4 regions of the Erwinia billingiae Eb661 genome follow, and region 2 is predicted to be linked to each of the others. Evidence: predicted binding sites of a transcription regulator. Region 2 holds the regulator's gene; each other region holds the start of a gene.
The links. Region 2 encodes LexA, which represses DNA repair genes until DNA is damaged. Its sites were predicted from a motif close to TNCTGTATGTACATACAGNA; they were not measured.

Region 1 (7,531 bases), 680 kb from region 2:
TCGCTCAGCCATTTCTCCTGCAAGCCTTGCTTCGCCAGCTCATCCAGACGGGTAAACGGCAGGTGTTTCTTCTGCTGTTTACACAGGCGATCGTGGATGGTTTCGGCGGCCATCACATCGGCCAGCGCCTCTTCAAGCTGACCGGCAGGGTTATGCTCGGTCGGCTTCAGGTACATGCCACGGCCCAGACGGGTGCGGGTGGCTGATGGAATTTGCAGAATACGCGCCAGCTGATGATCCAGACGGTCTGAAGGCGCACGGCAGTGACGGCCCAGCGGGAACACGGTCAGGCGTAACACACCCGCCACCAGACGATTAGGGAAGTTACGCAGCAGATCGTCAATGGCGATTTCCGCCTGATTCAACGCATCCTGAACGCCCCAATGCACCAGCGGCAGATCGGCTTCGTTACGGCCTTCATCTTCATAACGCTTCAACGCCGCCGAGGCCAGGTACAGCTGGCTTAACACATCGCCCAGACGGGCCGAAATGCGCTCGCGACGTTTCAGGCTGCCGCCCAGCACCGACATCGAAATGTCCGACAGCAGGGCCATATTGGCGCTCAGGCGATTCAGATGCTGATAGTAACGGCGCGTGGCATCGCGGGTTGGCGAGACGCTGGTGCGTCCGCCGGTCAGACCCAGCCACAGGCTGCGCATCTGGTTGCTGCCCACGTGACCAACATGGCTGAACAGGGCTTTATCAAACTTCACCACGTCGTTGCTTTGTGCGGCGGCCATCTCTTCCAGCACATAAGGATGACAACGGATCGCGCCCTGACCAAAGATGATCATGCTGCGGGTAAGGATGTTGGCCCCTTCGACGGTAATGGCAATCGGCGCGCCCTGATAAGCCCGCGCCAGGAAGTTGCTTTTACCTAACATAATGCCCTTACCGCCGGCGATATCCATCGCATCGACAATGGCGCGCTGCCCACGGTGGGTACAGTGATATTTGACGATGGCGGACAGCACCGCCGGTTTTTCACCGAGCATAATGCCGGAGGTGATCAGCGTGGCGGCGGCATCCATCACGTAGGCATTGCCGGCAATGCGCGCTAATGGCTCTTCAATCCCTTCCATCTTGCCGATTGGCAGGCGGAACTGACGACGGATATGCGCATAGGCGCCAATCGCCAGCGCAATACTTTTCAGGCTGCCGGTGGAGTTGGATGGCAGGGTGATGCCGCGTCCTACGGACAGACATTCCACCAGCATCCGCCAGCCCTGACCGGCCATTTTTGGCCCGCCAATGATGTAATCAATCGGCACAAAGATATCGTTACCGCGCGTCGGCCCGTTCTGGAACGGCACGTTAAGCGGGAAGTGGCGGGTACCGATTTCCACGCCGGCGGTATCGGTTGGGATCAGCGCACAGGTGATGCCCAGCTCTTCGGTCTGACCCAGCAGATGCTCAGGATCCGACAGCTTAAAGGCCAGGCCCAGCACGGTAGCGACCGGCGCGAGAGTGATGTAGCGTTTATTCCAGGTTAAGCGCATGCCCAGCACCTGCTGACCCTGCCAGTTGCCCATGCACACCACGCCCGTATCCGGAATAGCACCTGCATCCGAACCCGCTTCCGGGCTGGTCAGGGCAAAGCACGGGATTTCGTCACCGCGCGCCAGGCGCGGCAGATAATGATCTTTTTGCTCATCGGTGCCGTAATGCTGCAACAGTTCGCCGGGGCCGAGTGAGTTCGGCACGCCAACGGTGATCGCCAGGATCCCGGAGACGCCAGCCAGTTTCTGCAACACCCGCGCCTGAGCGTAAGCCGAGAAGGCCAGCCCGCCGTACTCTTTCTTAATGATCATCGCAAAGAAGCGGTGCTCTTTCAGATAGGCCCACAGCTCCGGCGGCAGATCGGCCATTTCATGGGTGATCTGGAAATCATTGGCCATCCGGCAGGCTTCCTCAACCGGGCCTTCGAGGAACGCCTGTTCCTCTTCGCTCAGCCGTGGCTGCGGGTAGTTGTGCAGTTTCTGCCAGTCCGGCGTCCCGCGGAAAAGATCGCCTTCCCACCAGGTGGTGCCGGCCTCAATCGCTTCTTTTTCGGTGCGCGACATCGGTGGCATCACCTTCTGGAAGGTGCGCAGCATGGATTTAGAGAACATCGCCCGACGCAGTGGCAAAAGGTTGAACGGCAGCAGAATAATCGCCAGCGGGATCAACAGCCACGGCGTCCAGAGATGCGCGAATGACCACGCAGCTGTCCAGGCGAGCATGATCGCACTGCTCAGCAGCAGGTTAACGCGGTGATAAAAGAGTGCGCCGATCAACACGATCGTGGCCACGATACTGAGAACCATCATAACTAACGCTCCGTAAGTTGTAAGAGGTCTGACCTGTTGAATACAGGTTTAATGGAGAAGCTGTGCGTTAGCAATCTGTTTACATAATAATTACAACCTGGCTCACAAACCGGCCGCACCAAAAGTCAAAGCCCAAGCTTGAGGTGCAGGGCGCTTTTCGCCCCTCTCCCAACTTGGTAAACTGATGGCGACCTCACCTCTAAAGGACTTTCCCTATGTATCAGGACATCATTCGCGCCGAGCTCAACGAAGCAGCGGAAACGCTCAATAAATTCCTCAGTGACGATGCCAATATTCACGCTATCCAGCGCGCTGCGGTGCTGCTGGCAGACGCCTTCAAAGCCGGTGGCAAAGTGCTTTCCTGCGGCAACGGCGGCTCCCATTGTGACGCCATGCACTTCGCTGAAGAGCTGACCGGGCGCTACCGTGAGAACCGTCCAGGCTATCCGGCCATTGCTATCTCTGATGTCAGCCACCTGTCCTGCGTCAGCAACGATTTTGGCTATGATTTCGTCTTCTCGCGTTACCTTGAAGCGGTCGGTAAATCCGGTGATGTGCTGTTCGGAATCTCCACCTCCGGCAACTCCGCCAACGTGATCAAAGCGGTTGAAGCCGCTCGCGCTCAGGGCATGAAGGTGATCACCCTGACCGGCAAAGATGGCGGCAAGATGGACGGCATGGCCGATGTGGAAATCCGTGTACCGCACTTTGGTTACGCCGACCGCATTCAGGAAATCCACATCAAAGTGATCCACATCCTGATCCTGCTGATTGAAAAAGAGATGGCCGAGTAGTTTTTCTGGCCAGCTGCGGCTGGCCGCTACGTGAGGATTTTCTATGTGCGAATTGCTCGGGATGAGCGCGAATGTTCCGACGGATATCTGTTTTAGCTTTACCGGGCTGGTGCAGCGCGGCGGGGGAACGGGTCCGCACAAAGATGGCTGGGGCATTACCTTTTACGAGGGAAAAGGCTGCCGCACCTTTAAAGATCCCGAGCCCAGCTTTAATTCGCCTATCGCGCGGCTGGTGCAGGAATACCCGATCAAGTCCCGTTCGGTGGTGGCGCATATCCGCCAGGCCAACCGGGGCGAAGTGTCGCTGGAAAATACCCATCCGTTCACCCGTGAACTGTGGGGCCGCAACTGGACCTATGCGCACAACGGGCAGCTGAAAGGCTATAAAGGGATGGATACCGGGCCGTTCAGGCCGATCGGTGAAACGGACAGCGAGCAGGCATTTTGCTGGCTGCTGCATAAGCTGACCACCCGTTATCCGCGTACGCCCGGGAACTGGCCGGCGGTATTCCGTTATATTGCTGAACTGGCGGCGGAGCTGCGTGAGAAGGGCGTGTTTAATATGCTGCTGTCGGACGGGCGGTATTTAATGGCGTTTTGTTCGACCAATCTTTTCTGGATCACCCGACGGGCACCGTTTGGCAAAGCCACGTTGCTGGATCAGGATGTCGAGATTGATTTTCAAAAGCAGACCACGCCGAACGACGTGGTCACGGTGATCGCCACTCAGCCCCTGACGGGGAATGAAACCTGGAACAAGATTGAACCAGGTGACTGGGCGTTATTTTGCCTCGGTGAGCGCGAGCGCTGATCCGGAAACCGGCGCGCTGATCAGGGAACCTGGCTGGTTCAGCACGTAATGACCTTCATTAACACTCACTGACGGCGGCAGGCGGTTTTGCACAAATTGTGCATAGCCAGGCTGCAGCTGTTTCCAGAAGCTGTAATAAACCGAATTGCGATGACGCTGCAGATTGCTGTCGGTCATGCGGAACGGGTAAATGCTCACTTCCACTCGCGGCTGGCCGTTACGCAGCGCCGCATCAACAAACTGATAGATATCGGCAATGTTGGCATCGGTCATCGCATAGCAGCCAATCGACACGCAGCTGCCGTGGATCATCAGGTATTTCCCTTCATAACCCTGCTGGCGATCGTATTCGTTGGGGAAGCCGACGTTAATGGCGCGGTAGAACCGGCTGTCAGGCTTCAGCTGGGAAAGTCCCACGCTGTAAAATCCTTCCGGACTTTTAAAATCGCCCTGACGACGTTTTGGGCCTAAACCGCCCGAAAAGTTACAGATGCGGTAGCTGTCCAGCAAGCGGTAGTCGTTACCGATTTTGCCATACAGTTCCAGCGTACGTTCTTCTTTGAAAATCTGGATATACACGGGGGTGCCGAGTAATTGTTTCTTTAACTCTTTGCTTACCGGCGCGAGCGGAAGTACCGGGGACGTTGGTACGCTGGCGAAGACGACGGCTGGCAGAAAAATCATCGCAAACAGCAGTGCGATTTTGCCCATTCTGGTTCCCTTGAAAAAGAGGGTTGGATGCTATGCCCGAGGGCAGTGTCACTTGCAATATCGGAGAAATCCGCTATCGCTGCGTCACATTAGCATTGTCTATTTTTTTATCAAGTCGCCAGTGAACAAATTGAGAAAGAAAAAATTGTCCGAAGCCTATGCCGCTGCGCTTTACCGGGCGAACGGCATATTGAAACCCGGCTGATTAACTGTATACTTATCCAGTGCATCTGGGGGGGATATGCGTAAGATCATTCACGTTGATATGGACTGCTTTTTCGCGGCGGTAGAAATGCGCGACGATCCCAGCCTGCGTGATATCCCGATCGCCATTGGCGGCAGCCATCTGAAGCGCGGGGTTATCAGCACGGCCAACTACCCGGCGCGGAAGTTTGGTGTGCACAGCGCCATGTCCACCGCGATGGCGCTGAAGCTCTGCCCGCATCTGAAAGTGATCCCTGGCCGCTTCGAAGCCTATAAAGAAGCCAGCCAGCATATTCGTGAAATCTTCTCGCGCTACACCTCGCTGATTGAACCGCTGTCGCTGGACGAAGCCTATCTCGACGTCACCGACAGCCCGCACTGTCACGGCTCTGCCACGCTGATGGCGCGCGACATCCGCCAGACCATCGCCCGCGAACTCAATCTCACCGCTTCCGCCGGCATTGCGCCGATCAAGTTCGCCGCCAAAATCGCCTCCGATTTAAACAAGCCTGACGGGCAATATGTGATTACGCCCGACTCGCTACCGCAGTTTCTGCTGACGCTGCCGCTGGCGAAAATTCCCGGCGTCGGTAAAGTCACCGCCAAAAAGCTGGAGGAAATGGGGCTGCAAACTTGCGCCGACGTGCAGAGCACCGATCTCTCCGCGCTGTTAAAACGCTTTGGCAAGTTTGGCCGGGTGATCTGGGAACGCAGTAACGGCATCGACGAGCGGGAAGTGGTGACCGAACGCTTACGCAAATCACTCGGCGTGGAACGCACGCTGTCGGAAGATATTCACAGCTGGGAAGCCTGCCTGGAGATCATCGATTTCCTGTATGACGAGCTGGAGCGTCGGCTGATCAAAATCAAACCCGACCGGCAGATTGCGCGTCAGGGCGTGAAGCTGAAGTTCTCGGATTTCCAGCAAACCACTCAGGAGCACATCTGGCCGATGCTGAATAAGGCGGATTTGATCGAGGTGGCGCGCAAAACCTGGGAAGAGCGGCGCGGCGGAAGAGGCGTCAGGCTGGTCGGATTGCACGTTACGCTGCTGAATCCGCAGCTGGAAAGGCAGTTATTGCTGGGGCTGTAAGACGGCGGAGTTGTGATCGACAGAGGTTGCCGGGGGATGAAAGAAAACGGGCGGAATCTCTTCCGCCCGTCAGCCGGCTTATGACTTGGCCGGGATCGCCTTCAGCAGCGCGGTCAGCAGTTTCCAGTACAGGCCAACGCTTTCGATATGCACTTGCTCATCCGGTGAGTGTGGGCCGGTAATGGTCGGTCCGATAGACACCATATCCATGTCCGGATACGGCTTCTTAAACAGACCACATTCCAGACCCGCGTGGATCACCTGGATGTTCGGCGTTTTGCCAAACAGCTTTTTATAGGTCTCACCAACCAGCGCCATCACCGGCGAGGACGCGTCCGGCTGCCAGCCAGGGTAATTGCCTTTGGCCACGGTTTTCGCGCCCGCCAGCTCGCCCAACGCGGTCAGCATTTCCACCACGTAGTCTTTACCGCTGTCGATCAGCGAACGGATCAGGCAGTTGATCTTCGCTTCATCGTCTTTCAACGACACCACGCCAAGGTTCAGCGAGGTTTCGACCACGCCTTTCATCACGTCTGAATTACGGATCACGCCGTTTGGCGTGCTGTTCATCAGGGCAATAAAGGTATCGCGGCTTGCCGCCGTCAGCGCCTGGTCGCCAGCCGCCACGTTCTCAACCACGATGTTGATGTTCTTCTCTTTCAGGCTCAGCTCGGACTTAAGCGTTTCCAGGTAGCTCAGTGCCAGGCTTTTCAGCGCGTCGACGTTGTCTGCCGGAACGGCCAGCGTGGCCACCGCTTCACGCGGGATGGCGTTGCGTAGCGTGCCGCCGGTGAAGTCCACCAGACGCAGATCCAGCGCCTTAGCGTGCGCGAACAGGAAGCGGGACAGCAGTTTGTTAGCGTTACCCAGACCGACGTGAATATCACAGCCAGAGTGGCCGCCTTTCAGGCCTTTCAGGGTCAGCTTCAGCGGCTCGTAACCTGCCGGAACGGCTTCACGGCTGATGGCCAGCGTCGAGGTGAAATCAATGCCACCGGCGCAACCCATATAGATCTCACCTTCTTCTTCGGAGTCGGTGTTGATCAGGATATCGGCCTGCAGCCAGTTCGGCTGAAGACCAAAGGCGCCGACCATGCCGGTCTCTTCGGTCATGGTCAGCAGCACTTCCAGCGGACCGTGCTCAACGCTCGCGTCGGCCAGCACCGCCAGCGCGGACGCCATGCCAATGCCGTTATCCGCGCCCAGCGTAGTACCGCGCGCTTTTACCCATTCGCCGTCAATCCATGGCTGAATCGGATCTTTCGTGAAGTCATGCACGGTGTCGTTATTTTTCTGCGGCACCATATCGAGGTGCGCCTGCAGAGCCACCGGCTTCAGATTTTCCAGACCGGCAGTGGCAGGCTTGCGGATCAGAATGTTACCCACTGCATCGCGGTCGGTCGTTAAACCTTGCTCTTTCGCCCACGACAGAATGTGTTCTGCCAGTGCTTCTTCGTGATAAGACGGGTGCGGAATCGAGCAGATTTTGGCAAAAATATCCCACAACGGCTGGGGGGAAAGTTGAGATAATTCAGACACGACAAATCTCCTGTGTCATCACCATCGGCCAGCTGGGCTGCGGATGGCGAGGATGTTTAGCGAGTGGATG
Region 2 (7,531 bases):
AGAATTCATAAGTAAATAATATGTTTAATTGCTGATTCGTCTATGCAATATGCCATCTTGTGATCCAGTGCGCATTCTTTACGGTAATTTACCGACTAACACGTTGATATTAACGGGATAACCAACGGTCCAGTTTCGAGTTCGGTTTTTTATACGCGCGATAAATCCATACCGCCACCACCGCCAACGCCAGCCAAGGCAACAATTTTATAACAATCGCCAGCATGCCGCCAAAGAACATCACCACGGTAGCGACGACCAGCGCGGCGATAATGCCGAGCACGGAGATGCCGGTCAGCAGCAGCATGACAAAGAAGCCAAGCACAAATAAGATTTCCATCAGGTTCGCTCCAGAGAAAAGATTCCTCAGAGACTATTACAAGAAGCGTGCCAGGGTTGGCGTTGGATTAAGTGATTGAATTGACTGAGATGGAATAAACAGCGGTGAAGTGCACCTGGTGAAATTGATGACTAATTGGTGAAGCGGTGACGATAATCGCACAGTTCAAACCGTCGCGGCTTGACCTGTGCGTTCATCCTGGTTCTGACGCTTAAACAGCGGCCGGGATTTTATCCGCCACCAGCGCCAACGCCTGCTCAACCGTTTCGATATTGGCTCCCGGCTTATGGGCATTCTCGCTCAGGTGACGTCGCCACTGGCGCGCGCCCGGAATGCCCTGGAACAGGCCCAACATATGGCGCGTGATGTGGCCAAGATAGGTGCCGTTCGCCAGTTCAGCCTCAATGTACGGATACATTGCCCGCACAACGGCCACCGGATCCGGGGCAGGTAACTCGCTGCCAAACAGTTCGCGATCGACCTGCGCCAGCAGCCCAGGATTCTGATACGCCTCACGACCCATCATCACGCCATCGACGTGCTGCAAATGCACTTTGGCTTCTGCCAGCGACTTGATGCCGCCATTGATCGACATCGTCAGATGCGGGAAATCACGCTTCAGCTGATAGACGCGTTCGTAATCCAGTGGCGGGATTTCGCGGTTCTCTTTCGGGCTCAGCCCCGACAGCCAGGCCTTGCGGGCATGAATGATAAAGCTGTCGCAACCGCCCTGCTCGGACACCTGACGGATAAACTCACAGAGGAATTCATAGCTGTCCTGCTCGTCGATGCCGATGCGGGTTTTCACCGTCACCGGGATCGACACCTGGTCGCGCATCGCTTTAATGCCATCGGCGACCAGCGCCGGTTCGCCCATCAGGCAGGCACCGAAGCGGCCGTTCTGCACACGATCCGACGGACAGCCGACGTTCAGATTGATTTCGTTGTAGCCTCGCGCTTCCGCCTGCTTTGCGCATTCGGCCAGCGCCGCAGCGTCATAGCCGCCCAGCTGCAGGGCAACAGGCTGTTCTGCCTGATTCCACGCCAGATAATCGCCTTTGCCGTGCACAATGGCACCGGTGGTAACCATCTCGGTGTACAGCAGGGAATGACGCGTTAACTGACGCAGGAAATAACGGCAATGACGGTCGGTCCAGTCAAGCATCGGGGCAACGGAAAAACGGTGTGCAGGTAAAATCTGGGTCATAAAGCGCGCAAACTCGGTGTGATTAACAAATGACGATAATGTGCGCAATGATAACACGCCTGCCGGCGGAGACACACCTTCAGCACGCGGGCCCACGCATTATCGCGGGCATTGCCGCAGTTAATCGCTGCGACGGGGAGACGGAATACAGGGCGGAAGAGGATCCCGCCCTGTTGTTAACCCTTATGGCTGATGCAGCCCGAGGGATCAGAAGGTGAAGTTCAGCTGGGCAACCGCACCCCAGGTTCTGTCGTCGCCTTTCATACCGGCCAGATCCAGATGCACCTTGCCAAACGGTGACAGGCCAAAACCGGCGGTGTAAACGTTGGTGTCGTTGGACTTCATATCGGCACGGTAACCGGCACGCAGCTGTAACCAGCTCAGCAGACGGTACTCGGCACCCACGCCCGCATACTGGCTTTCTTCCTGCGTTTTGAAGCCTTTGGTTGGCGTTACGTCAACGTCCAGCGCTGCGGTCAGTCGCTCAGTATGGAAAGACACGCCAGGCGTGACGATTGGGCTGATCTGGTAGGTATCTTTGTAGCCGTTCACTTCTTTGGTATCGATATCGCGCGAAATAAGGTTCTGCGCGCTCAGACCCAACGTCCAGTTGTCGCCAATATCGGTGGCGGCGCCGGCATCAAGGTTGAAGCCGCTGTTGGTGTTTTTGTAACGACCGTTGGTGAAATCTGATTTGTCGTAGTTATAAACCGAGGCGCTGTAGTTATACAGGTAGGTTTTCTGCAGCTTTGGCGTGACGCCAAAGGAAACCGGATGGCCTGCGATATTGAACTCGTGCGCAACCGCCACACCGTAATCATAAACAATCGCACCACGCCCGAGGCCAGCCGACGTCAGCTTGCTCTGATCGCCTGGCAGTGGGAACACGGTGCCATCGGCGACGCCCTGAAGATAATCAATATCGCTTTGGGTGACATCAGCCGTAACGTGCGCGGTACCGTAGGCCTTGGTTACGAAAGCAAATGGCAGCGTTTCATTGGGAATGGTTACCGCAAACGCCGCGCCCGCCGTGCCGTGGGCCTGATTCCCCTTGATCCCCCGCAGTTGACTGGCCAGGTCTCCGGCCGCCGCCTGCACTTTTGGGTAATCGGCAAAGCTGGTGATGTTGTTGGCAATGTCCTGATAGCGATCGACGCTGTCAGTCAGGTCATCAACTTTATCCACCAGATTGTTTTTATCCGTCACCTGCAAACCGGCAGCCGGAAGGATCACGCTGACCGTGTCATCCGGTTTTGCTTTGGTCATCAACGCGGGGTTAGCCAGCACCGCCGTGCCGTAAGTAGAGGACGCCACACCCGTCCCACCCATGGCGTCATTACGGGCATCGTAATAGTTGCCAGCGGCTAACGCGCTAAGGGGGGCCAGAAACACTATGGGAAAAACTGCAGGACGGGAAAAACTGTTCAACTTACGGATTAATTTCGCCATTTTACCTAGAACCCACCGTGACAAAAGAGGAAAAACGCCCGTTCAGGCGTGAAGATTTCTGCTGCCTGAATAATGGACACAAAGGCAACATTTCATTGCTGTGAAGTAAGTAACAATGGTGGGGCTTATCTGCTCATTGGCTGTTTGTTTATCTGTTATCAGGCTAATCAATAAGCATTTTGATCCCGTCATTTAAGGCCAGGATCGCTGTAACACCCAGTAAAAAGGTAGTCAGTAACATTACAGCCTGCAAATTACATTAATAGAGTTTTATAGAAATTTTATGGCACGGTTTGAAACTCTTAAACCAATCAGTATCGCTAACTGTTTTCTCTTGAGGGAAATACCAGTCATTTTAAGAGTTTTTTCAGTCTGTTAAACGGTAACAGCCGGCGGATTGACGCGTTAAGGCGGGATTCGGCGATTTTCGGTGGACGTGATAACATAACAAACTGATCTGACCTGAGGGGAAAGTTATGAACGTAAGCAGTCCTGAAAAAATCCTGTCGCAGGCTGAAGCCTTGTGCCAGCAACGCAACGTCAGACTGACGCCTCAGCGTATGGAAGTATTGCGGCTGATGAGCCAGCACCATGGGGCGATCAGCGCCTATGACCTGCTGGATCTGCTGCGGGCAAGCGAGCCTCAGGCGAAGCCGCCAACGGTTTATCGCGCGCTGGATTTTCTGCTTGAACAGGGATTTGTGCACCGCGTTGAGTCCACCAACAGCTACGTGGTCTGCCATCATTTTGAACAGCCTTCTCACACTTCTGCGATGCTGATTTGCGATCGCTGCGGGTCAGTTGCAGAGCAACAGGCTGAAGGGGTGGAAAACATTTTGAAAATGCTGGCCCTGACCTCGGGATTCGCACTGGCTAATAGTGTTATCGAAGCTCATGGGTTGTGCCGGGGTTGTGTCGAAGTGGAAGCCTGCACGCATCAGGATGCATGCCAGCACGATCATACTGTCGCCAGCAAGAAGCGTGGCAAGTAGAGCGTCATCGCAGGGTAATTTCTTAGGTTAAAGAAGGGATAGTGCTGGGGGATTAAGTGGCACTGTCCTTGTGCCGGGGTAGGAGCATCGTCCTGAAACTAAATCTTGTCAGAGATTTTGCTGCAAATCAGAAACGGTGGTTATTGTGGGTTTCCCACTCACCGAGTTCCTTCTCTGCTTGCTCTTTGCCATATCCGTAGCGTTCCTGAATCTTGCCTACAAGCTGATCGCGTTTACCTTCGACGACGGTCAGATCGTCATCAGTCAGCTTGCCCCATTTTTCTTTAAATTTACCTTTCAACTGTTTCCAGTTACCGCTGGCTTCGTCTTTGTTCATCTTATAACTCCTCAACCTTAGGTTCACAGCTTTAGGGATTTCGTCTTTGCAGACCACACAGCAGCAACATAAAACGCTGCTTAACTGCTTAACGTACAGATAATTGTAGTAGATGATGGCGAGTTTGCCCGTAATGGCGAAAGATAAAGCCACATTTTTAGCTAAAAGTGACAACGAAAAGTGAAAAAAGGCAGGGAGATCAGCAGATAACGAAGCGGCAGGTGGGTGTAACGAATTATTTCAGCCCGCAAACCAGCTGTTGTTGCGCCAGTGCCTGCGCCAGATGAGCCACAACGTCAACCCACGCAGCAGCAGGAACACGGTAACGGCCAGCCACAGACCATGGTTGCCTAACGACGGCACGGTGAACAGCGTCGCGCCGTAGCCCAGTGCCGCAATCAGCATGCCGTTGCGCATTTCACTGGCGCGCGTGGCACCAATAAACATGCCATCCAGCAGATAACACCAGACACCGCAGACCGGCAGGACAATCTGCCAGAACAGATAGGTGTCAGCCTGCTGCTGCAGTTCGGGGATTGAGGTCAGTAAGGCAACAATATGCGTGCCGGCAAGGCCATAGAGAATTGAAAAGGCCAGTGCCACCAGTCCTGCCTGGCGACAGGCCGCGTGCCAAATCAGCAGCAACCTTTTTGCGTCCTTTGCCCCATAAGCTTCGCCGGAGCAGGCTTCTACCGCATAGGCAAAGCCGTCCAGCGCGTAAGCGGTAAAGGTCAGGAACATCAACAATACGGCGTTGACGGCGACGACCTCACTGCCCAGCCGCGCACCCAATATCGTCAAGGAAACAAAGCACAGTTGCAGCAGTAAAGATCGCAACATAATGTCCCGATTCAGCCGCAGCAGCCGGCCGAAATTGCCCTGCCAGGCGGTTTTCAGCATCGGCAGCGAAATGCCCCGCAGCTTCAGCACCCGCCAGACCATAACCAGCCCAATCGCCAGCGTGACGTATTCTGCAATCGCCGTGGCCGCCGCCGCACCCTGCACGCCCCAGCCCAGCCCCATCACGAACCACAGATCCAGCACGATGTTGACCAGGTTTCCGACAACCAGCAGGATCACCGGCGCACGGGCATACTGTACGCCCAGCAGCCAGCCCAGTAATACCAGGTTGGCCAGCGTCGCAGGTGCACTTAACCAGCGGATATTCATAAACAGGGCGGCCTGATGCAGCACGGCAGGATCGCCACCCACGACAGAGAGCGCCAGGTGGTTAAGCGGGGATTTCAGCAGAATAAACAGCAGGCCAGCCGCCAGGGCAATCAGTAGCGGCTGCATCAGTGCGCGGGCCAGCGCCGGTTTATCACCCGCACCAAAGGCCTGCGCGGTTAATCCGGTGGTGCTCATCCGCAGGAACAGCAGCAGCATAAACAGGAAGCTGGTCGCGGTAGTGCCCACGGCAACGCCGCCGAGGTAGGAAGGACTGTCAAGGTGACCAATGACCGCGGTATCCACCAGGCCCAGTAAGGGCACGGAGATATTCGACAGGATCATTGGCAGCGCCAGCCGCCAGAGTTGGTTATCTGAGGGAGAAAATAATCGCATGGTCATCCACTGTGCGACTGGCTTAAAAGCATCACGGAAGCTGTATATGCCAGTCAATAAGGCATACAGCTTACCAAAAGAGAAACGCGCCGCAAAAGCAGCGCGTTAAGGTCAGGCGTTTACAGCCAGTTGCCGTTGCGGATTACGCCGACGGCCAGACCTTCAATCGACAGGGTCTGCAAGCGCAGATCGACCACGATCGGTTGGAATTCGCCGTTTTCAGGCAGCAGATGCACGATATTGCCCTGCTTCTTGAGGCGCTTTACCGTCACCTCGTCGTCAATGCGCGCAACCACGACCTGGCCGTTACGCACATCCTGAGTCTTATGCACAGCCAACAGATCGCCGTCCATAATCCCGATATCTTTCATCGACATGCCGCTAACACGCAGCAGGAAGTCGGCGCCCGGCTTGAACAGTTCAGGATCCACCTTGTAGTGGCCTTCAATGTGCTCTTCCGCCAGCAAAGGTTCACCTGCGGCGACACGGCCAATCAGCGGCAACCCTTCCTCTTCTTCCATCATCAGACGGATACCGCGAGACGCGCCGGAAACAATCTCGATCACGCCTTTACGTGCCAGCGCTTTGAGATGCTCTTCAGCCGCATTCGGGGAACGGAAACCGAGCTGTGCAGCGATTTCTGCCCGCGTCGGTGGCATGCCGGTCTGGTTAATGTGGTCGCGTATCAGGTCATAAACCTGCTGCTGCCTTGCAGTTAGTGCTTTCATCCCGCCCCCTGGTTGTTTATACAGTCAGCTGTGAGTATATACAGGTATTTGTGCGTTGAAAACCTAAAGATGTGGAAAAAACAGCAGTTTGTCAGATTATGGAAAGCGCGCCGCAATCAGGGAATTAGCAGCATTACCCAGACGAAAACAGCGAGTAGTATCGTCAGCAACACGGCAGCGGAGCCCATATCTTTGGCGCGACCCGATAAAGGATGCATCTCGCTGCCAATGCGGTCGACCACCGCTTCCAGCGCGCTGTTAAGGATTTCAACAATGATCACCAACATCACGGACCCTATCAGCAACACCCGCGTGACGGCGTCCACATCCAGCCAGCACGCCACAATCACCGCGACAATGCCGGCCACCGCTTCCTGGCGAAAAGCCGCTTCGTTTTGCCAGGCGGCGCGTATTCCTTTCCAGGAATAACCGGCGGCATTAATGATACGAGTCAATCCGGTGACGTTATTTGCCATAATCAGGGAACCCTTTGAGATGTTTAACGTCAATGTCTGGGTGGCGCACATTTTGCAACACCACAGATCTCACTGGCGCTTTCTGGTATGCTTGCGGCGCTTTGCTAACAAGAGGCTTCATGGTATCTATGTCAGGTTGGCGTAACTTATATTATAACTTATTGAATTTACCAGTAAAATTCCTGGTAAAAAGTAAAGCGATTCCCGCCGAGCCGGTTTCCGAGCTGGCGCTGGATACATCGCGCCCTATTATGTATGTGCTGCCTTATGATTCAAAGGCCGATCTGCTGGCGTTGCGTGAGCAATGCCGTAAACAGGATCTGCCCGATCCTTTAGATCCGCTGGAAATCGACGGTACGGTTTTGCCACGTCATGTGTTTATCCATGACGGCCCACGCGTATTCCCCTATTTCGTGCCTAACGTTGAATCGGTAAAACT
Region 3 (7,531 bases), 2.5 Mb from region 2:
AGTTCTCCAGCAGCGCTTCATAAGCGAGGAAACGCTCAGGCAGCCCTTTGGAATAATCCAGACGCTCACAGGCAATGATGTTTTTCGCATCGCCCAGATCTTTTTTCATTGCAGCCATCTTCGGCGGCAATGGCCCTTCCGCCATCTCTTTAATGCTGTCTGGCTCGATGCCGATCGGGTAGACCTCAGTGGCGAAGGTGTTGCCAAAGGCGCGATGTTGCTTGCCGTCAGTCTGCAACTGCGTCATCAGCGACAGACATTCAAGGAACGCCGTGCGGTCACTCTCTGTCTGGAAGCCCAGCAGATCGTAATCACACATCATTTCCAGCAGCTCATTGTGCGGCGGCAGGGCATTGAAGATTTCCGGCGTTGGGAACGGAATATGCAGGAAGAATCCGATGCGGTTATTCACGCCCAGCTTACGCAGCGCGGCCGCAAATGGCAGCAGGTGATAATCGTGGATCCACAGCACATCATCCGGCTTCAGCAACGGCAGCAGGCGGTTAGCCAGCAGCGTGTTGACGTTGCAGTAACCCTCCCAGGCTTCACGCTGGAAGTTAACCAGGTCAAGCCGGTAGTGGAAAGCGGGCCACAGCACGGCATTGGAGAACTGCAGATAATACAGGTCGTAATCGTTTTGATTCAGCCCGAAAGAGGCGTAGGTGACGTTGTCCTGTTCGAACAGGTCCATATCTTCGTCATCTTCACCGATTTCATTGATTTCGCCGTTCCAGCCAAACCACAGTCCACCGGTGGTTTTCAGGGCATCCACGATCCCGACAGTCAGACCGCCTGCGCTGGCCTTGGTCCCATCAGGTACAGCGATGCGGTTAGATACGACTACTAAGCGACTCATAACCTTGACTCCTTACCGACGTTGTTTCGTCTTGATCTAGTTGTAATAGTGTTTGTTCAAGCCAGTGGTAAACCGCAGCGACGTCCGGTAACCGGTAGCCGGCCTCCGTTGGTCCCTCGCCCACTTTAATGGCGATGCCGTCCATAGCATTGATAACCTTAAATCCGGCTTCATCTGTCACATCGTCGCCGATGAACACAGGCGTTCTGCCGGCGAACGGGGCCTGCTGCATGATCGCGTCAATCGCAGCCCCTTTACTGACGCCTTTCGGTTTCAGCTCAACCACACATTTGCCCGGTTGCAGAGCCAGCACCGGGAAACGTTCGACCATCGCCTCGGCCAGCGCCAGCACGTCCTGCTGATAGTGTTCCGCACGCCGGTAGTGCAGCGCGAAGGCCATTCCTTTGGTTTCAAGTTGGGTATCCGGCATTTTTGCCATCGCGTCGCCCAGTAAAGCAGAGAGCGAACGGGCGACGTCATCCGGCAGGGACAGGCGTTCAATGTTGTCCTGGCCGTCGCGTCGTTCAGCACCGTGAACGCCAGCCAGTGGGAGGTGTAAGGGTGCGACTAACGCGTCCAGCTCAGACATCGGCCGGCCCGAAACCAGTGCCAGCGCGCCATCGGTCAGGCGGCTGAGGCGGTCCAGGTGAGAAATCACTTCTCCGGGGATAAACACTTCATCCGGACGGGACTGAATGGCAGCCAGAGTACCATCGACATCGAAGAAAAAAGCATACCGGCCGCTGGCGGATAACGGGGGCGCGGATTCATTCTGGGTGTTCAAAGTATTCCTCCTGATTGAGTGTGTTACGGCGATACGTTCATCAGGCTGTGTTACGGCCCAACTCACGGGGGAGGGTCAGATGGCGTATCTGATCACCCACAACGCACGAGGAAAACGCAGCAATATCAGCATTCAGTATAGACGCTGATCCCGACTCTGCCAGACAATACGCGGCTTTGAGCCCGGATCGATGCATCCAGCCTGCCAAATTACTGGGGAAAAAGACATAGGAGAAAGGCGAAATGTTTAGCGGGAATGACTCGGAAAAACTGTGAGTGAAACGGGTAATTGTTCAGGCGGAACGATCCGCCTTTACTCGACCTTCAGGCTACCGGCTTCATCCACAGCGCGTCAACATTGATGCCGTGCCAGTTCGTGGACTCTTCCGGGCCGGTGATGCTGTCCCAGCAGAAGCGATCGGCGAGGTCGACGATCTCCGGTGACAGCCTCTGGTTGGTGACCAGTGAATAAAAAACGCAGACTTTGGGTTGCAGCAGTGAGCCTCCGCCCGGCTCGGCGACCACCGCAATGCGTCCTGAGGCGAGACGCACGGTGGAGCCCACCGGATAGATGCCCACCGCCTTCACAAAGGCGAAAAACACCTTGCGGTCGAAGTGCCCTTCCCAGCTGGCCATTTGGTGCATGGCGCTGGCCGGATTCCAGCCTGCCTTATAAGGCCGGTTAGAGGTCACCGCATCATAGACGTCGCAGACCGCCGCCATCCGCGCCAGCAGCGAGATTTTTTCACCGGCCAGGCCATGCGGATAGCCACGGCCATCGAATTTTTCATGGTGGTGTAACGCCACGTCCAGCAGATCTTCGCCGCCGCCGCTTTTTCGCAGCAGCGCTTCGCCAATCACCGGATGCTGTTTCATGATGTCGAACTCGGCGTCGGTCAGCTTGCCGGGCTTGTTAAGGATGTCCAGCGAGATCCCGGCTTTTCCCACGTCATGCAGCAGCCCGGCGGTTCCCGCCCGCCGCACCTGCTCTTCTTCCAGCTGCAGCTGCCTGGCCAGCGACACCATCAGCGCGCAGACGGCGACCGAATGCAGATAGGTGTAATCATCATGGGTTTTCAGCCGCACCACGCTCAGCAGCGCGGCAGGATGCCGGCTGATCGATCCGCCGATTTCATCCACCAGCGGCAGCGTGCTGACAGTGTCAATGGTACGTCCCAGCCGGGCATCGCTGAACATATCCATTACCTGCCCTTTGGCATTCAGGCAAATCGCCTGCGCCTGCTCAACTTCTTGATGCATGCTGATGGGACCACGCGGCACGTCCGCCTGGTCTTCTTCAATCTCTGTTTCTGTTTCGTCCGGCGCCCGCCCTTTAGACAGATCGATCCAGACTTCTTTAATGCCGTTTTCTGCAATCACCTGGATCTGCAGATCGGTGGTCAGCAGCATGTCGTTGTGGACGAGCGGATGCTTGAGCCAGAAAACCTCCAGCTTATGCACATACATCCCAACGCGCAGCGCCTGTACCTGAATTCGCCTGATCATCCTGTGCCTCTTTGCCAGTTCCTCCATTCAGCACAGGTATCGGCCTTGCCTGAAAAAGCTTCAGTGAATGCGGCGAGGGACCGCATCTTTTACTTAATTTTTACATTTACGCAGGCCGCAATTCCGCCCCGTTTTTTCAGGCAGAAACTAAATTCCTCAGCAGAACAAGCGCGTAGGTTTTTCCGCAGATTCAGCGGTTGATTGCCAGCGCGGATTGATAATACTGTATATAAACACAGTAACATTGAGTCATCATTATGCACATGCACCAACTTGTTGTTTCTCCGCGTCCTCTCACCATCCCGTTGTTCGTTGAACGGGTCGCCTGCGGGTTTCCCTCGCCAGCGGCCGATTACGTGGAATCGCGGATAGACCTGAATGAACTGCTGGTCAGCCATCCCAGCGCGACCTACTTTATCCGCGCGGCGGGAAATTCGATGATCGAGGGCAATATTAACGACGGCGATATGCTGGTAGTAGACAGCTCGTTAAAGCCACAGCATGGCGATCGGGTGATTGCCGCCATTGATGGCGAATTCACCCTGAAGAAATTGCAGCTGACCCCTTCGGTGAAGCTGCTGCCGATGAATCCCAGCTACGCCGCCATCGATATCGACGACGAAGCCGGGCTGAGCGTGTTCGGCGTGGTGACCTTTATTATTTATGCGGCGCGCTGAGAGAGTGAACTCAGGGGTTGATCACCTGTGACCGATCGCCGGCAAAAAAACGGGTGAGGTTGTCGAACGCCACGCGGAAATAGGCCTCGTAGCTGGCCTGCTCGACGTAACCGAGGTGCGGCGTACAGAGCACGTTCGGCATCTGCAACAGCGGCGAGGCCGGATCGTACACCGGCTCCTGCTCGTAGACATCCAGCGCGGCAAAGCCCGGACGTCCCTGACCCAGGGCATGCAGTAGCGCGCCCGGCGCGACCAGCTCGGCCCGGCTGGTATTCACAAACAGCGCATCCGGTTTCATCGCCAGCAGATCGGCCTGGGTGATGCTGGCTGCGGTGGCCTCGACCAGTCGCAGGTGGACAGAGAGGATATCGCTGGTGGCAAACAAGGCGGTGCGATCGGTAGGCACGCTGTGACCATCGCGCCGCGCTTCCTCGCGGGCGCGTTCGCTGCCCCATACCTGCACCTGCATATTGAAAGCACGGGCATAACCGGCAATCAGCTTGCCAATTTTGCCGTAGCCAAGAATGCCGATGGTTTGCCGGTTAACCGCCCTGCCGATCTCCGTTTGCCAGCGTCCGGCGGCCATAGCATTCACCGAGGACACCAGCTTACGGCGAGAAGCCATGATCAGCAGCCAGGTCAGTTCTGCCGGCGCCACCGGCGAGCCGCTTCCTTCCACCACCGCCACGCCAGCCCGCTGGCAGGCCACCAGATCGATATTACGCGCCACTTTGCCCGTCTGGCTGATCGCTTTAAGTTGCGGAGTTCGCCGCAGAAACGCCGCATCAATCTGCGTTCGCTCGCGGATCAAAATCAGCGCCTGAGCCGTCGCCAGCACCTCGCTGGCATGCGGATCGTGCGCCAGGTCGCCCAGCGCGCGGCACTGGAAGGCCGGATTATCGTGCAGGAAATCAAGCTGAGCGGTTGCCCGCGGGTAATCATCCGGTATCGCAATAGGTATAACCACGAGCTTCTCCTGAGACTGACGAGGTGAATATCAGAATAATGCGCGATGGGCTGCTGAGCGAGAACTCTCTTGCCAGTTATCCCGCTTTCTGGCATTTTGGAAACAATCGTTCCCTTATTGGATTATTATGAACAACGCATCCCTTCTGCCGCAGCACAGCAAAGAGCGCGGCCGCCCACGAGAATTTGATACCGACCTGGCGCTGGATAACGCCATGCTGGTGTTCCGGGAAAAAGGCTTCCACGCCGCCTCGATTGCGGATTTGGGCGAGGCGATGAACCTGACCGCAGGCAGCATCTATAAGGCGTTTAAGGATAAACGTACGCTCTTCCTGCAGGTCTTTGAGCGTTACACCTCATTGCGTAACGGCGCGCTGCGCGAGCGTCTGGCACTGTTCACCACCGGCCGCGAGAAACTGGCTGAGCTACTGCGCTTCTATCTGGAATCGGCTCAGGATGTTGAAGGAAGACGTGGCTGCCTGGTGGTCGGCAGCGCCACGGAATTGCAGGTACTGGACGAGGCGTTGTCAGCGCTGGTGCGTCAGGCGGTGATGCATAATAAAAGCCTGCTGACCTCACTGTTATCCCAGGGACAGCAGGATGGCTCGGTATCCAGTAGCCTGGCGGTGGAGACCGCAGCAGAACTGATTTTATGCCTGATTTTTGGCATGCGTATCGTCGGTAAGATGCAAAATATCAGCGACCGCGAAGCCACCATCACGCTGGCGATGAAGCTGCTCGATTAAAAAATTTACCCATTTAGGAAGCATTCATTTCCTAATCAACCTACCTGCCAGTCCGCAGGCAATCACTGAAGAGGTCCACGATGAAACAGCCAACAACAGAAAGCGTCCTGCCCCGCCGCACCGAGGCGGAACCCACGACTTTTGCTGACAGCGCCCTTCCCGGTTTTGTGCATCGCTATGCCAGCGTTGAGGGGGTCAGACTGCATTATGTCAGCGGCGGCAATCCGCAGGGCGAAACCCTGGTGCTGCTGGCGGGCTTCCCGCAAAGCTGGTTTGCATGGCGACAGGTAATGGCGCGACTCGCATCGACCTACCGCATTATTGCGCCGGATCTGCCGGGCCAGGGCGATTCGGATCGACCGGAAACGGGTTATGACACCCGATCGCTGGCGACAAAGGTGCACGGACTGCTCAGCTCACTGGCTATCACCCGCTATTACCTGGCCGCGCACGATGTGGGTGCCTGGGTAGCCTGGCCTTATGCCGCCTTATACGGCGACGAGGTTAAGCGCCTGGCCTTGCTGGATGCCGGTATTCCGGGGATCACCCTGCCGGATGCCCTGCCCGTGTCGCCGGATGCCGCCTGGAAAACCTGGCACTTCGCCTTTCACGTTATCCCGGACCTGCCCGAAGCGCTGATCGCAGGAAATGAACGCGTCTACCTGGAGTGGTTCCTGAAGCGCAAAACCGCCTGCCCTGACGTTTTCTCTGAAACTGACATGGAGGAGTATTTGCGCATTATGATGAAAAGCGGTGGATTACGCGCGGGCCTCGCCTACTACCGTTCCGCCGCCCTGTCCGCGCAGCAAAACCGGGAATTACAGGCTAACGGCAAGTTAAGCATGCCAATCCTCGCCATCAGTGCCGAACAGGGTTCGATCCCCGATATGGCAGCACCGTTGCGCCCGTTTGCAGCAGATGTCACCGGCGTTGTGGTCCCTTATTGCGGCCATTTCCTGCCGGAAGAACAGCCCGAAGCAATTGCCCGCGAGCTGAATGACTTTTTCCAAGGCTGATTTGCAAAAGTAAAACGATCGGTTTACTTTTAGAGGATGAAAAAGAAACAGGACATCCTGAACGCCGCTGAGCGGCTGTTCTACAGCAACGGTTTTCATGCCACCAGCACCGACAGAATATGCAGCGAGGCCAGCGTCTCCACCCGCACGCTGTATCGCTACTTTCCTTCGCGGGAACTGCTGACCGAGGCGGTGATGAATGCCCGGAAAGATCGCTTCTCTGCGGCGCTGCTTCCAGCGGAGGATCCGGCGGCCATCGCGCAGCTGTTTAGCGTGCTCGGCAGCTGGATGCAGGATTACGGCACGTCCGGCTGTTTCTTCCTGAAGGCGTGGGGGGAATATGCCGAACAGGACGTCTGGCTGTCGGCGCTGGCACTGGACTATCGCTACGAGATGCGTGAATACATCACGGCCTGCGTGCGCAATATGCCAGGCCAGCATCGCGAGGTGCTGGCGGATGCCATCTGGATGCTGTTTGAAGGGGCGATTACCGCGGCGCTGGTCGCCGGGCCTGATGCCGCCTTTCGCGCCGGTGAGGCGGCAGCGCTGCTTACCGCCAGCGGTACCCGCCGATGAAAACGATCGCGCTGGGCATCGCCGGCACCTCGCTGATTGCCGTCACTTACGGCATGGCGCGCTTCTCCTGGGGGCTGATGCTGCCCGAGGTCATTGTTGATATCCCCTTCAGCCCGCAAATGGCGGGCGTTATCTCGGCCTGTAGCTTTGCCGCGTATTGCCTGGCCATTGTGGCTTCGTCTGTGCTGGACGATCGGTTTGGCCCGCGACTGATGGCAGCGGCCGCCGCCTGCTGTGCCGCGGCAGGACTGGCGGTGATTGCCGTCGCCGAATCCCCCGCGATGCTGGCAGCCGGGCTGTTTATCTCCGGTCTGAGTCCGGGCTTAGCTTCGCCTTCGCTGGCCGCCGCAGTGGACCAGGTGGTCGATCCTGAGACGCAGCCAACGTTGAATACCATCATTAATT
Region 4 (7,531 bases), 1.5 Mb from region 2:
TCCACCAGCAGCTCACCGCGATAGCCGTCAACGATCAGCAGCCTGCCATTCATCAACTCGGGCTGAATATCCGCGCCCATCACCGTTGGAATGCCCATCGCGCGCACCATAATGGCGGCGTGTGAGTTGGCGGCACCGTCCCTGACCACCACACCCGCTAAACGGTCGTGCGGCAGCTCGGCCAGCGTGGTGGCGGTGAGTTCATCGGCCACCAGCACAAACTTTTCTGGCCAGGTACTGGTGCTCTGCACGCTGTCATCGAGGTGGAACAGTAGGCGCTGTCCCAGCACCCGCAGATCGCCCGAACGCTCACGCAGATAGCTGTCCTGCAGGCTGGCAAACTGTGCAGCAAACTTCTCAATGACTTTTTTAACGGCCCACTCAGCCACTGAACCGGCGTCAATCTCCGCATAGAGATCTTTCTTCAGCCGGTTGTCGCTGAGTAAGTGGGAATAGAGGTCGAAGATTGCCGCGCTTTCTTTGTGCACGCTGGCGGTAAAGCGTTTGCTGTAGCGACGGAATTCGCTGGAGGCTTCATCCATCGCCAGAGAGAGGCGCTCACGTTCGCGGTGCGTATCCAGCGTGGACGCGGCAAACACCAGGTCCAGCGAAGGCTGCGTGGTGTCCACCCACCCTTCCGCCACCGCCACGCCTGGGGATGCGGCCAGCGCACGAATGCGGGTCTGGCGGTACTGACCAAACAGGGCGTTGAGCTGTGACTGCGACAGAATGGTCGCCATCTGCGTGGCCAGCGTGACGAGGAAAGACTCTTCGCTCTCGTCAAACTGACGGTGTTCGCGCTGCTGAACCACCAAAACGCCTAACAGCTGGCGTCGGCTGATGATCGGCACGCCGAGGAACGAGCGGAAACGCTCTTCTTTTACGGAAGGAACATATTTGAAGCTGGGATGACTTTGCGCGTCAGCCAGGTTGATTGGCTCAGCCAGCCGGCCCACCAGCCCGACGATCCCTTCGTCAAAGGCCAGTGCGACGGTACGACCACGCGGCTTTTTTAAGCCACGGGTCGCCATCAGGTAATAGCAGCGGCGGTCGTGATCGGCCAGATACACCGAACAGACTTCGGTATCCATTGCCAGGCAGATCTCATTGACCAGGATATCAAGCGCCTCGGTTAACCGGGGCGCACCTGCCACTTTTTCAACTATTTCGCGCAGCTGTGTGAGCATAATCTACGTGGCTTAACCTCTCTTCCGTCGATAAGCGGGCATATTTCGCTGTACGGTCGTCTCCTGCAGTGGCATGACCACGCTGGCGAACTCTTTCATCACGCGGCGATAAACGTCGCGTTTAAACGAGACCACCTGACGAACCGGATACCAGAAACTGACCCAACGCCAGCCGTCAAATTCCGGCGTGCTGCTGGTCTGCATATTGATATCTGCGTCATTGCACATTAACTGCAAAAGAAACCATTTTTGTTTCTGGCCGATACAAACCGGCTTTGTGTCCCAACGCACCAAACGTTTTGGCAACTTGTAGCGTAACCAGTTTCGGGTAGAGGCAAGGATGCGCACATCTTTGCGGTGCAAACCGACTTCCTCGAACAGTTCCCGGTACATCGCCTGCTCCGCAGTTTCACCCGCATTGATCCCACCCTGGGGAAACTGCCAGGAGTGCTGGCCAAAACGTCTGGCCCACAACACTTGTCCCTGCCTGTTACAAATTACGATACCAACATTCGGGCGGTAGCCATCATCATCGATCACTGGACTACCTCAAACTAAAACTCGGATGTTCTGATTGTTTCATACTCCTTACAGGTGGTAAACCACTGCTTTACGCCCTCAGCACGTGGCTGACGCGGGATAACTCACAGTTTTGCACCAAGTTATAAACAGAGACCGGCCAGAAAGCGCGATCTTATTCACGTTTTCTGTGGATAGCTTTGTGCAGAACTCCCTTAACGGTTGGGGAAAACTTTTTGACGCCCAATCGGCTCCCGATTTTACCGGCTGATTAACTGATTCTAAAACCTCGGAATTATCCTGATTTCCACCGAAAAATGCCTCACGTCATCCTGCTGTCACAGAGGGATATTCAGTGACTGGTGAAAGATCGAACACCCGCGTTTTTATCCACAGGATATGCCGCTCACTTAAGCATAAATCGTGCAAAAAGTGGCAAAACAGCCACAGTCAAGGCTGTAAATCGAAACAGTGTTCGCGTAAAAGACGAGTTATCCCATTTTTCTGTGGATAACAGGGGGGGTGATCCTGTTCATTGTCGGTGACAAGTCGGGCATAACCTTTTGCCCTTCCCTTTTTTACCGGGGATGGCGGGGTAAAAAATCATGATTTATCATGCTATTATTCCTGTTTTGCACAATCCGCTTTGCCTTAATTTTCCCTGTGCAAAAGAGTGGTGATTTTTTGAACGGCAACAGAGAGTTATCCATGAGTTCTGAATTTATTCCGCTAACGCCGCCAGAAAACGAAACCGTGCTGCTGGATCGTGCCCAACAGCTGGCAGGCTTTACGCTGGGTGAACTGGCGGCAAGAGCCGGTCTGAAGATCCCGCAGGATCTGCGTCGGGATAAAGGCTGGGTCGGAATGTTACTGGAACGCTACCTGGGAGCCAGTGCCGGCAGCAAGCCCGAGCAGGATTTTGCCGAGATTGGTGTGGAGTTGAAAACCATCCCGATAGACGCGCTGGGTCGCCCACTGGAAACCACCTTCGTCTGCGTCGCGCCACTGACCGGCAACAGCGGCGTCACCTGGCAGACCAGCCATGTGCGGCACAAACTGGCCAGAGTTTTATGGGTTCCCGTTGAGGGTGACCGGGCGATCCCGCTGGCTGAGCGTCGGGTGGGTGCGCCGCTGTTGTGGAGTGCCAGTGAGGAAGAGGAAGCGCTGTTGCAGCGCGACTGGGAAGAGCTGATGGATATGATTGTGTTAGGGCAGGTCGAAAAGATCACCGCCCGCCACGGTGAAGTGCTGCAAATCCGCCCCAAAGCCGCCAACAGCAAAGCGCTGACCGAAGGGATTGGCACTAACGGCCAGCCGATTATGACCTTACCGCGCGGTTTTTATCTGAAGAAAAGCTTCACCGGTCCCCTGCTGGCCCGCCATTTTTTATTGTAATCCGACGGGCTGACCGCCCCAGATAAAAGGAAAGCAGGATAGCGGCGCGACCACGGGTTGCGTATACTCCTCGTTTACTTTTCGTTTAGGAAGCAAAGTTAGCATGTTTGATTGGATTGCAGATCCCAATGCCTGGCTGGCCCTGGGCACGCTGACGATTCTGGAGATCGTCCTCGGTATCGATAATATTATTTTCCTCTCCCTGGTAGTCGCCAAACTCCCTAAACATCAACAGAATACCGCTCGCCGTGTAGGTTTAGCCGGTGCGATGTTAATGCGTCTGGGTCTGTTAGCGTCCATTGCCTGGGTGATCCGCCTGACCACGCCGCTGTTTACCCTGATGGATCACAGCTTCTCCGCCCGCGATTTGATCCTGCTGTTCGGTGGCCTGTTCCTGCTGTGGAAATCCAGCGCGGAGATCCACGAAACCATTGAAGGCGGCGATGCCGAGCATAAAACCAATGTGCACTCGTTTGTCGGTGCCATCGTGCAGATTATGCTGCTGGATATTATTTTCAGCCTCGACTCGGTGATCACCGCCGTCGGCCTGTCGGATCATCTGATTATTATGATGGCCGCCGTGGTGATTGCGGTGGGTGTGATGATGTTCGCTGCTAAAACCATTGGCGACTTCGTTGACCGTCATCCTTCGGTGAAAATGTTGGCGCTGGCTTTCCTTATTTTAGTCGGCTTTACGCTGATACTGGAAAGCTTCAATGTGCATGTTCCTAAAGGCTATATCTATTTCGCCATGTTCTTCTCAATGGCCGTGGAATGCCTGAACCTGATGCGCTCTAAAAAGAACCTCGCCTGATCCTTTACTGGCCGGTCACGCCGGCCAGTACCTCGCTCTGTAGTATCATCTTACGATTAATGTCAATGGCCCGACGTGCTCGCAGCACATTTTCGGACATCTACTACTGCGTCTGTTGCCAAAATGCGTTATTAATGGACGTACCAGTATTCAGTAGCGGGCCTTAAGGGAGCGAAGTATGAAGTATATGTTTGGCGCAGCAGCGCTTATGTTGGCCGTGCTGGTCAGCGGGTGTAGCAGCGATTACGTGATGGCGACTAAGGAAGGCAACATGATCATGACCCAGGGCAAACCTGAGATTGATAAAGAGACCGGCCTGGTGAAATATACCGACCGCTCTGGCCATGAGTTACAAATCAACGGTGATGATGTTTCCTCCATCGTTGAGCGCTAAGTCAAATTAAGCCACCTTTGGCAATCCGTTGGTGGCTCTGCCCGCATTTCCCGATAAATCCCCTCTTCCCCCTGCAGCGAACGGCGGTTATAGTCAAATGCCGGACCTGAGCACGTACCGCGGGGCTATGCACCTCATTGCAGGCCGTTCTTCAGGTTCCAGAACCTTTTAATAATGTAAAAAGGAAGCCGGCACATGCACTATCACCGTATCCCCCACAGCACCCTGGAAGTCAGTAGCCTGGGGTTGGGAACCATGACGTTTGGTGAGCAGAACAGCGAAGCCGACGCCCATGCGCAGTTAGATTTAGCTCTCCGTTCCGGTATTAACCTTATTGATACCGCAGAAATGTATCCGGTGCCTCCGCGTCCGGAAACCCAGGGTTTAACCGAAAAATACATTGGCAGCTGGCTTCAGGCCCGCGGCAATCGTGACAAAATCATCCTTGCGTCCAAAGTGGCCGGCCCGGTGCGTGGCGCCGATGCGTCAATTCGCCCGAATCAGGCGCTGGATCGCAAAAACATTCGTGAAGCGCTGGATGCCAGCCTGAAGCGTCTGAAGACTGATTATCTGGATTTGTATCAGCTGCACTGGCCACAGCGTCAGACCAACTATTTCGGCAAGCTGAGCTACGAATACAACGACACCACGGCCACCGTCACCCTGCTGGAAACGCTGGAAGCGCTGAACGAACAGGTGCGTGCCGGTAAGATCCGCTATATCGGCGTCTCCAACGAAACCCCTTATGGCGTGATGCGTTACCTGCAGCTGGCGGAAAAACACGAGCTGCCGCGCATTGTCAGCATCCAAAACCCGTACAGCCTGCTGAACCGCAGCTTTGAAGTCGGTTTGTCGGAAATCAGCCACCTTGAAGGCGTTGAGCTGCTGGCCTATTCGAGCCTGGCGTTTGGGACCTTAAGTGGTAAATACCTGAACGGTGCCAAACCGGAAGGTGCGCGTAATACGCTGTTCAGCCGCTTCACCCGTTACAGCGGTGAGCAGGCTCAGCTGGCTATCGCCGAGTACGTGGCGCTGGCGAAAAAACACGGTCTGGATCCGTCGCAGATGGCGCTGGCCTTTGTCCGTCAGCAGCCGTTTGTTGCCAGTACCCTGTTGGGTGCCACCACGCTTGAGCAGCTGCAGATTAATATCGACAGCTACAATCTGACGCTGACCGAAGACGTGTTGCAGGAACTGGAAGCGATTCATCGTCGTTATACTTTCCCTTCACCATAAAAAAACCGAGGCGGGATCGCTCCCGCCTCGGTTATTCACGCCTTATAAGCCGCGACGACACTGCCTTCCTTTAGCTATACGCTGCGCTTGTGACGTTTCTGCGCCAGCTGCCATCCCCACAGCACGGCAATCGCCAGCGCAAACAGCGCCCCAAATCCCACCCCTGTCGCCACCGGCGGCGCGCCAAGTTTGATCGCCAGCGAGTAAAGCCCCAGCATCAGCAGCATTGCGCTGTTCTCACCGAGGTTCTGCACGGCGATTGCATTGCCTGCGCCAACGCTCTCTCTACCGCGCATTTGCAGCAGCGCGTTCAGCGGCACCACAAAGAATCCGCCCAACATACCCAGCACGATCAGCAGGCCGTAAGCGCCGGTGGTGGTGTGTTGCAGCGAGAAAAAGACCACCGCCACACCAATCAGCACGCCAGCAGGCATACAGCGGCCGACGTTTTTCAGCGTCACCAGTTTCGCTGCGGCACCCGCGCCAAAGACGATACCGATGGCGACCATGGCATTCAGCAAGGTCGGGGTTTTGTTATCGGTAATCCCCAGCGCCACCGGCACCCACAGCACCAGCAGGAAGCGCAGCGTGACGCCTGCGCCCCAGAACAGGCTGGTGCCGACCAGCGAGAAGCGGGTTTCGCCATCACGCCACAAAATGCGGCAGGCGCTGAAGAAGCTGGCCGACATTTTTGCCGGATGCCACGACTGGCCAGGTCTGGCCGCCGTCAGCGTCGGGATCAGGGTATTGGCGGCAACCGCCAGACCATAGGCCGCGACGCAGGCCACCAGTGCGCCGGTCAGGTTCCAGTCAGCCAGCACGCCACCGGCAATCGATCCCAGCAGAATGGCGGCAATGGTCGACGACTCCATCAGGCCGTTGGCTTTCACCAGCGTATCGCCACCGGAGATCTCACCGAGAATGCCGTATTTGGCCGGTGAATAGGCCGCCGCGCCGACGCCGACCAGGCTGTAGCCGAGAAACGGATTAAAACCGAAGCAGATGGTCAGCGCGCCCAGCAGCTTGAGGCCGTTAGAGAACATCATCACCCGACCTTTGGCGAAGCTGTCCGCCATCTGGCCGACAAACGGCGCCAGAATGATGTAGGTGGCAACAAACACCATCTGCAACACCGGCTGGCTCCAGTCGGGATAGACCTGCTGCTTCAGCACCGCGAGGGTAGCAAACAGCAGCGCATTATCACCAAACGCGGAGAGGAACTGGGCGGCAATCACCGCCATCATCCCTTTCGACATCAGCCCCTGAGGGTTGGCGGGGTTAGTCATTGGCGTTCTCCGCGTTCTCTGGATTTTCGGCCATGCTGCGCAGGGTGACGAAATCAGGTTTACCGCTGCCCAGTAACGGCAGCTGCTTGAGGAAGCGGATGTCTCGCGGCACCGCCAGCTCCGGGCTGCCCAACTCACGCGCGGCTTTCTGCAGCCCATCGCGGCTCAGTTCGCTGTCGGTGGTGAACAGCACCAGGGCTTCGCCACGGTTGCCGTCCGGCTTCATTGAGGCGGCATGCTGCTTCTCTGGCGAGGCTTTCAGCGCCAGTTGCTCAACCGTTTCCAGCGAGACCATTTCACCGGCGATTTTGGCAAAGCGCTTCACGCGGCCCTGGATCTGGCAGAAGCCGTGATCGTCAAAGCTGACGATATCACCGGTGTCGTACCAGCCGGCTTCCATCTGCCCTTCACCGTTATCGGCCTGTGGGGCTTCCAGCACGCCAGGATTTTCCACCCGCAGATAGCCTTTCATAATGTTCGGGCCGCGCAGCTGCAGCAAACCGCCCTGCTCAATGCCCGGCACCGAAATCAGACGTGAATCCATGCCCGGCAGAATGCGGCCAACGGTATGGTTTTTCGCCGCCATCGGCACGTTAATCGCCACGACCGGCGCGCACTCGGTCACGCCATAGCCTTCCAGAATACGGATACCAAATTTGTCCATCCAGGTCTGGCGCGTGCCTTCCTGTAATTTTTCCGC

Region 1: the regulator LexA is predicted to act here: its motif matches at 4,833-4,852, upstream of dinB (DNA polymerase IV).
Region 3: the regulator LexA is predicted to act here: its motif matches at 3,367-3,386, upstream of umuD (translesion error-prone DNA polymerase V autoproteolytic subunit).
Region 4: the regulator LexA is predicted to act here: its motif matches at 2,161-2,180, upstream of mutH (DNA mismatch repair endonuclease MutH).

What each region holds. Positions count from the first base shown of each region.
Region 1 is NC_014306.1:1,044,890-1,052,420, forward strand. Features, by position in the region: gene fadE (acyl-CoA dehydrogenase FadE) at 1-2,309, opposite strand, end outside; gene lpcA (D-sedoheptulose 7-phosphate isomerase) at 2,525-3,103, shown strand; gene EBC_RS06080 (class II glutamine amidotransferase) at 3,147-3,914, shown strand; gene dpaA (peptidoglycan meso-diaminopimelic acid protein amidase) at 3,885-4,625, opposite strand; gene dinB (DNA polymerase IV) at 4,867-5,922, shown strand; gene pepD (beta-Ala-His dipeptidase) at 6,001-7,461, opposite strand.
Region 2 is NC_014306.1:369,071-376,601, reverse strand. Features, by position in the region: gene pspG (envelope stress response protein PspG) at 110-340, opposite strand; gene dusA (tRNA dihydrouridine(20/20a) synthase DusA) at 552-1,547, opposite strand; gene EBC_RS03085 (conjugal transfer protein TraF) at 1,755-2,996, opposite strand; gene zur (zinc uptake transcriptional repressor Zur) at 3,473-3,988, shown strand; gene EBC_RS03075 (CsbD family protein) at 4,116-4,325, opposite strand; gene dinF (MATE family efflux transporter DinF) at 4,566-5,888, opposite strand; gene lexA (transcriptional repressor LexA) at 6,008-6,616, opposite strand; gene EBC_RS03060 (diacylglycerol kinase) at 6,733-7,092, opposite strand; gene plsB (glycerol-3-phosphate 1-O-acyltransferase PlsB) at 7,221-7,531, shown strand, end outside.
Region 3 is NC_014306.1:2,861,477-2,869,007, forward strand. Features, by position in the region: gene otsA (alpha,alpha-trehalose-phosphate synthase) at 1-856, opposite strand, end outside; gene otsB (trehalose-phosphatase) at 831-1,640, opposite strand; gene EBC_RS14465 (HD-GYP domain-containing protein) at 1,964-3,145, opposite strand; gene umuD (translesion error-prone DNA polymerase V autoproteolytic subunit) at 3,403-3,822, shown strand; gene EBC_RS14475 (D-2-hydroxyacid dehydrogenase family protein) at 3,833-4,789, opposite strand; gene EBC_RS14480 (TetR/AcrR family transcriptional regulator) at 4,917-5,534, shown strand; gene EBC_RS14485 (alpha/beta fold hydrolase) at 5,615-6,550, shown strand; gene EBC_RS14490 (TetR/AcrR family transcriptional regulator) at 6,587-7,126, shown strand; gene EBC_RS14495 (MFS transporter) at 7,123-7,531, shown strand, end outside.
Region 4 is NC_014306.1:3,994,375-4,001,905, forward strand. Features, by position in the region: gene ptsP (phosphoenolpyruvate--protein phosphotransferase) at 1-1,187, opposite strand, end outside; gene rppH (RNA pyrophosphohydrolase) at 1,200-1,727, opposite strand; gene mutH (DNA mismatch repair endonuclease MutH) at 2,415-3,101, shown strand; gene EBC_RS19680 (TerC family protein) at 3,205-3,915, shown strand; gene EBC_RS19685 (YgdI/YgdR family lipoprotein) at 4,094-4,309, shown strand; gene EBC_RS19690 (NADP(H)-dependent aldo-keto reductase) at 4,505-5,545, shown strand; gene lplT (lysophospholipid transporter LplT) at 5,620-6,831, opposite strand; gene aas (bifunctional acyl-ACP--phospholipid O-acyltransferase/long-chain-fatty-acid--ACP ligase) at 6,824-7,531, opposite strand, start outside.